DNA from 2 places in the Rhizobium sp. LjRoot258 genome. Region 2 is predicted to be linked to the other one. Evidence: predicted binding sites of a transcription regulator. Region 2 holds the regulator's gene; the other holds the start of a gene.
The links. Region 2 encodes LexA, which represses DNA repair genes until DNA is damaged. Its sites were predicted from a motif close to TGTTCNNNNTGTGTTCNG; they were not measured.
Positions count from the first base shown of each region.

Region 1: recA (recombinase RecA) is a predicted target of LexA. The motif match lies at 1,295-1,312, and genes of this name have one in related genera.

Region 1 is NZ_CAXUST020000001.1:1,668,068-1,671,484, forward strand. Features, by position in the region: gene recA (recombinase RecA) at 83-1,168, opposite strand; gene ACSQ9D_RS08405 (carbohydrate kinase family protein) at 1,410-2,354, shown strand; gene ACSQ9D_RS08410 (pseudouridine-5'-phosphate glycosidase) at 2,383-3,309, shown strand; gene cckA (cell cycle histidine kinase CckA) at 3,338-3,417, opposite strand, start outside.
Region 2 is NZ_CAXUST020000001.1:1,368,937-1,372,353, reverse strand. Features, by position in the region: gene kdsA (3-deoxy-8-phosphooctulonate synthase) at 1-396, opposite strand, end outside; gene ACSQ9D_RS06905 (VOC family protein) at 393-1,277, opposite strand; gene lexA (transcriptional repressor LexA) at 1,476-2,192, shown strand; gene gltA (citrate synthase) at 3,323-3,417, shown strand, end outside.

The DNA.
Region 1 (3,417 bases), 300 kb from region 2:
CACTGTCCAGCCGACAAACAAAACCGGCCGCATTCTGATCGAGAATGCGGCCGGTTTCGAACTATTCGGTACCTGTTGGGAACTATCCTTCGACGTCGTCCCCATCATTTGCATCAGGCCCGCCATTCTGCAGGAAGCGGTCAGCGATCAGTCCAGCATTCTGGCGAAGCGATGCTTCGATCTCGCGTAGAACCTCCGGATTGTCGCGCAGGAAAATCTTCGCGTTCTCACGACCCTGACCGAGGCGCTGACTGTTATAGGAGAACCAGGCACCCGATTTCTCGACGATACCCGCCTTCACACCGAGGTCGACCAACTCGCCGGTCTTGGACACGCCTTCGCCATACATGATGTCGAATTCGACCTGCTTGAAGGGAGGCGCCATCTTGTTCTTGACGACCTTGACGCGCGTCTGGTTGCCGATCACCTCTTCGCGTTCCTTGACCGCGCCGATACGGCGGATGTCGAGACGAACGGAAGCATAAAACTTCAGCGCGTTACCGCCGGTCGTCGTTTCCGGCGAGCCGAACATAACGCCGATCTTCATGCGGATCTGGTTGATGAAGATGACCATGGTCTTCGACTTCGAAATCGAAGCCGTCAGCTTGCGCAGCGCCTGGCTCATCAGCCGTGCCTGAAGCCCCGGCAGGCTATCGCCCATTTCACCTTCGATTTCAGCGCGCGGCGTCAGCGCAGCCACGGAGTCGACAACGAGCACGTCGATGGCGCCGGAGCGCACCAGCGTATCGGTAATCTCGAGCGCCTGCTCGCCGGTATCCGGCTGGGAGATCAGAAGGTTCTGCAGATCGACGCCAAGCTTGCGGGCATAGACCGGATCGAGCGCGTGTTCGGCGTCGACGAAGGCGCAGATTCCGCCTTTTTTCTGGCTTTCCGCAATAGTCTGCAGTGCCAGCGTCGTCTTGCCCGAGCTTTCCGGCCCGTAAATCTCGATGATGCGTCCCTTCGGCAGTCCGCCGATACCGAGCGCAATATCGAGCCCGAGAGAGCCCGTCGAGACCGTCTCGATCTCGACCACGCTCTCGTTCGAGCCCAGCTTCATGATAGAGCCCTTGCCGAACGACCGCTCGATCTGTGAGAGTGCCGCTTCAAGTGCCTTGCTTTTGTCCACCGATTTGTCCTCTACAAGCCGCAATGTATTCTGTGACATTCGATCCACCTTTAGGTTATTGAAGCCGCTCAAGCAATGTCGCCGCCGATCTCGATTTTGTACCGTATTTGTTCTCACTGCGCAAGCTGGGTTCAAATAATTGAAAGAAAAAGGTAAAATGGCCTGTGTTCTACATTTGTTTTAGTAATGGAAAGCAACGGCTTAGAGATAGGGCACTCGTCGCCAACGTGGCGGCGGCGGCGGGACGATTCGTATCTTTCCGGTGATGCAGGACGATGAAATGAAGCAGAAGATTCTTGTCCTCGGCGGCGCACACATCGACAGGCGCGGACGCATATCCGGCGGCACGGTGGCCGGCGCCAGCAATCCGGGCTCATGGTTCGAGGAGCCAGGCGGCGGCGGCTTCAATGCGGCGCGCAACCTTGCCCGGCTGGGCTTCGACGTGACGATGATCTCGCCCCGTGGCGGCGATCCAGTCGGCGAGATGGTCAGCGAGGCAGCCGATTTCGCAGGTGTTCACGATCGCCCCTTCGTTTTCCTGGATCGGAAGACGCCGAGTTATACCGCCATCATCGAGAACGACGGAAACCTGGTGATTGCCCTTGCCGACATGGATCTCTACCGCATGTTCCTGCCGCGCCGGCTCTCGATCCGCGCCGTCCGCGATGCCTTTGCCGCCACTGATTTCATCCTCTTCGATGCCAACCTGCCGGCAGAGACCCTGGCGTCGATCGTCGAGCGCGCTAAAGCGCTCGGCAAGCCGGTGGGCGCGATCGCAATCTCGCCGGCGAAGGCAATCAAGCTGAAGCCGTGCATTCAAGGGATAGACTATCTTTTCCTGAACGAGGCCGAGGCTGCCGCGCTGACGGGCGAACGCCCTAACGATCCGGCGCACTGGCCATCACTGCTGGGTGACATCGGGTTGCGCGGCGGCGTCGTCACGCGCGGCCAGCGCGAGCTGATCGCCTTTGCGGATCGCCGCGTCGTTGCCCTGCAGCCGGTAAACCTCGAGGGCGTTGCAGATGTCACTGGCGCCGGCGACTCGCTCGCGGCCGGCGTTATTTCCGGATTGATGCGCGGTATTCCCTTGGCCGATGCCGTTCGGGAGGGCGCCGCTGCCGCAGCTCTTACGGTACAGTCTCCGTACGCCGTCAATGAAAACCTCTCCCCGGATTTGGTCAGGGAGACACTTTCGCTTGTTCCACCGGCGAGAATTTTGCATTGAAGCCAATACCGACGAAATGGAAGAGACAATGACGAAACCGATCTCCCCCCTCCTGCCGATCGCCTATTCCAAAGAGGTCGCGAGCGCCAAGCAGCGCGGCGCGCCGATTGTGGCGCTCGAATCGACCATCATCACGCATGGCATGCCCTACCCCGGCAACATCGAGATGGCCCGCAGCGTCGAGGCGCTCATTCGTGAGGAGGGTGCCGTCCCGGCCACCATCGCGGTCATTCACGGTACGCTGCACATCGGCCTCGAAGCCGATCAGCTGGAGCAGCTGGCGCAGGCCAAGGATGTCCTGAAGGTCTCGCGGGCCGACCTCGCCTTTGCGATCGCCGAGCGCCGTCACGGCGCGACGACCGTGGCAGCGACGATGATCGCCGCCGAACGTGCCGGCATCAAGGTCTTCGCCACCGGTGGCATCGGTGGTGTCCACCGCGGTGCCGAGGAAAGCTTCGATGTCTCCGCTGACCTCGAGGAACTTGGCCGCACCGGCGTCATCGTCGTTTGCGCCGGCGCCAAGGCAATCCTCGACATTCCGAAGACCCTGGAAGTGCTCGAAACCGCGGGCGTGCCGGTTGTCACCTATGAAAGCGAGGAATTCCCCGCCTTCTGGTCGCGCGCCTCCGGATTGCGCAGTCCGCTCACGCTCAACAGCCCGGCCGCAATCGCCAACTTCCAGACGGTGCGCGAGCAGCTCGGCATCGACGGAGGCATGCTGATTGCCAACCCCGTGCCGGAGGCAGACGAGATCCCGCGGGAAGAAATGGAGATTTACATCGAGCGGGCGCTCGACAGCGCCGAACGCGACGAAATCAGCGGCAAGGAGGTCACTCCTTACCTGCTCAGCACCATCTTTGACCTGACCGACGGCCAGAGCCTTAAGACCAACATCGCGCTGGTGGAAAACAATGCCCGACTGGCGGCTGAAATTGCCGTCGCGCTCGCAGGTTGATCATTGAATAGGGGCGCCGCGGCGCCCCTTAGCTGTCGAGCGTCTCCTTGACGACGACAGCAAGCTGCTTCAGGGAGAACGGCTTCGGCAGGAAGCCGAATTTGGAAT
Region 2 (3,417 bases):
AACCAGCAGGTCGGTCTGGCGGCTGAGGAAGGCCGGGATCTGCAGGATGTCGACGACGGTCGCTACCTCGGCGCACTGCTCCTCGGTGTGGATGTCGGTTAGAACCGGAAAGCCATATTCCTTCTTGAGGTCAGCAAAGACCTCCAGCGCCGTTTCAAGGCCGATCCCACGCTGGGCCGACAGCGAGGTGCGGTTCGCCTTGTCGAAGGAGGACTTGTAGACGAGGCCGAGGCCAAGCTTGTCGCAGAGTTCCTTTAGCACGCCGGCGACCATGAAGGCATGGTCGCGGCTCTCCATCTGGCAGGGCCCAGCAATCAGCGACAGCTTACCGGCATTGGAAAAGGTGACGCGGCCGGCGCCTTCGCCAACCACGACTTCGGACTTTGTCTGGCTCATCGTTTCTCCTCAAAGGCGAAGAGCGCGCCCTGCCCGGCAGCCGCCTTCACCAGAATTCGATTGTTTTTGCGCGTGTAGGTCATCCCGTTAGCAGCCAAATGCGCTTCTGTCACGGCAAGATCGTCGACCTTGAAGACGATGGCAATGCCTCTCAGGCCGCGATCGGTCGACGCTGCAGGAAGGTCGAAATAGGCATACAATCCATCGGGGGATAGAATGCTGATCCTGGCATTCGGAGTGACGACGCTCACGCCGAAGGCGTCGTTGACAATGACCGGGCTGTGCGCCGCTGCGCGTACGAATGATCCGAACGCCTTGGGATCTGGCGAGACCAGAGCGATCTCTGCGATCCCATGGACGCCGTTTGCGTGCACATGCAGCGCTTTTCGATCGGCCGGCAGCGGATTGACCCGTTGGCACGTGAAAAAGAAGAAGTCCGGAGCCCGCAGATCCACCGCGAAAGCGAGCTTGAACGCGGCTGTGGCCTCCGATCCATCGGGCATCTTCATCGGTCGCTCGAACTGCAGCATCTCGCCGCCATTGATCCTTTCGGAAAGGAACCGAGCGTGGTCGCGATCGGCATCTGCGGTCGCGAAGACCACGGCAGAGAATCCATCATCCCCGCATCGAAACCGAAAGGCGCGATCACGCGCGGTGAAGACATTCCCTTTCTTTGCCGACGCCTCGTGCAGTTCCGCGCTGGCGACCCCCAGGGGCTCTAGGTAAGTTTCGTCGGAGAAGAATATGCAGGCGTTCTCGGTTCCAAACGGATGCCGGGCATCGGGCGCGACGGTGAATCCTAGTTTTCCGAGACGTTCGCGCGCGAGCCCAATATTGGAGACCGGCAGCACGATGTGGTCCAGCGGATGCGCTTCGCTCATAGCAACTCTCCGGAATTTGCGAAGATGTGCGCCGGGTAGCAGGACAATGCAACCCCCTTCGGCGCTTTCAGTCAAATGAGCTGAGAAAACTGAACAAGTTGCGGGCAAGTTTTACGAAAATTTAGGCACTTGCGGAACACATATGGAACATATAGTGTCTGTTCTGGCTTTGTTTCACGACTCTGGGGTTCAACTTCGATGCTGACGCGCAAACAACAGGAGCTTCTTCTCTTCATTCACGAGCGAATGAAGGAGTCCGGTGTCCCCCCTTCTTTCGATGAAATGAAAGATGCCTTGGACCTCGCGTCGAAGTCAGGCATTCATCGGCTGATTACAGCGCTCGAAGAACGTGGCTTCATTCGCCGACTGCCGAATCGGGCCCGCGCCCTGGAGGTCATCAAGCTTCCAGAGGCATATAACCCGAGCTTGCAACCCCGCCGCGGCTTTTCGCCGAGCGTCATCGAAGGCAGTCTCGGCAAACCGCAACCGGTTGCGCCACCGAAACCGGTAGCACATGCCGACAACGGCAGCTCCGCCTCTGTACCGGTTATGGGACGGATCGCCGCCGGTGTGCCGATTTCGGCAATCCAGAACAATACTCACGACATCACGGTTCCGGCCGACATGCTTGGCCCAGGCGAGCACTATGCGCTTGAGGTCAAGGGCGACTCGATGATCGAAGCGGGCATTTTCGATGGCGACACGGTGATCATTCGCAATGGCAGCACCGCAAATCCCGGCGACATCGTTGTCGCACTCGTCGATGACGAAGAAGCGACCCTCAAGCGCTTCCGCCGGAAGGGCGCCTCCATTGCGCTTGAGGCCGCGAACCCGGCTTATGAAACGCGTATTTTTGGACCCGACCGCGTCAAGGTTCAGGGCAAGCTCGTCGGCCTCATTCGTCGTTATCATTAGAGGCAGGCGGCTCACCGTCAAACGTGCCGCTTCGCCAGTTGTACGCCCGATGCGGCATCCAGGGGCGGTCAAGCGTGGTATAGGCGGCCGTAACGACGGGTGAGCCCAGGTCGTCTATCCCCTCGGCGGCGCCAGAGCCGCGCAGGATTTCTCCGGTGAACAGCAGTGCGCCCGACCGGCATTCGGTCGCACGCAGGCGAACGGGCGTCACGACGATATCGGCGGTATCGCACGCAGCGCCGACGTAAGCGAGGTTTTCGACGATTGTCAGAACGTAGCCGCTATCGTGCGGGGCGGTGCGCCAGGCGCCTTTCAGGCAAACGACGCGGTTTTCAACGCCCGTCGCAGAGGCTGCCGCAACGCATTGCGGGCATGACGCAATTCCTCATCCGAGAGTCCTGGAGCTTGGCCTTCGCTGTCCCCGCCGCCGGTCAGGGGCGATACGCTTCAGTACTCGGTAGCTGGTCTAGCTCCGCCGCCAGCGCCCTTCGCCATTGATCGAAAATCAGCGCCAACGCAACAAACCATGCCCCAAGGCGGATCGTTGGCCGGTCACTTGCGAGCTCAAACCAGAGGGCGGCGCCGGCCCCGAGGAAGACCGGAGAAAATACGAAGAACCGCCCATGATCCATCTCCGTCGCCACCGCGCGTCGAAACCACGAAGAGCAGCTGAGCGTCGCGGTCGTAACCCACGTTGGCCAGGAGACGGGTGATTGCGTGCGGAAGGCGCGCGGAGGCTTTTGACCAGATTGAGCCCGGACAAAGAACGCTCTGCCACGCGAGCAAGCGCATCCGCGCCGGGGGCGGCCTGTCTCACAAATGGCTTCAACCCCGGCATGCATCTGCGCCGAAAAACAGCCCCCTTGCAACCACAAAGCAAGCTCTTCAGGCTCGAGGCAACAATAATCGATTGAAATCTGAAGGAAAATCGGAAGCCAGAAAAGCCAAGGATAATCATCAGCTTCTGCTATGCGCAGGGCTCATCGCAGCAGTGCCCAAAAGTTGATACTGCGATGCACAAAATGGCATCACGGGAACTTGGCATTGGGCGCGCGATCATATAGCTATCGTCGACGACGCTTAACCCTATGGCGCTTTTATGGCGCCAACCGCCAGTTTGGAGGATCAGCATGACGGAACAAAGCGCAACACTGAAAATCGGTGATAAATCAGTCGATCTCGCCGTCAAGAGCGGCACGATCGGCCCTGACGTCATTGATATCGG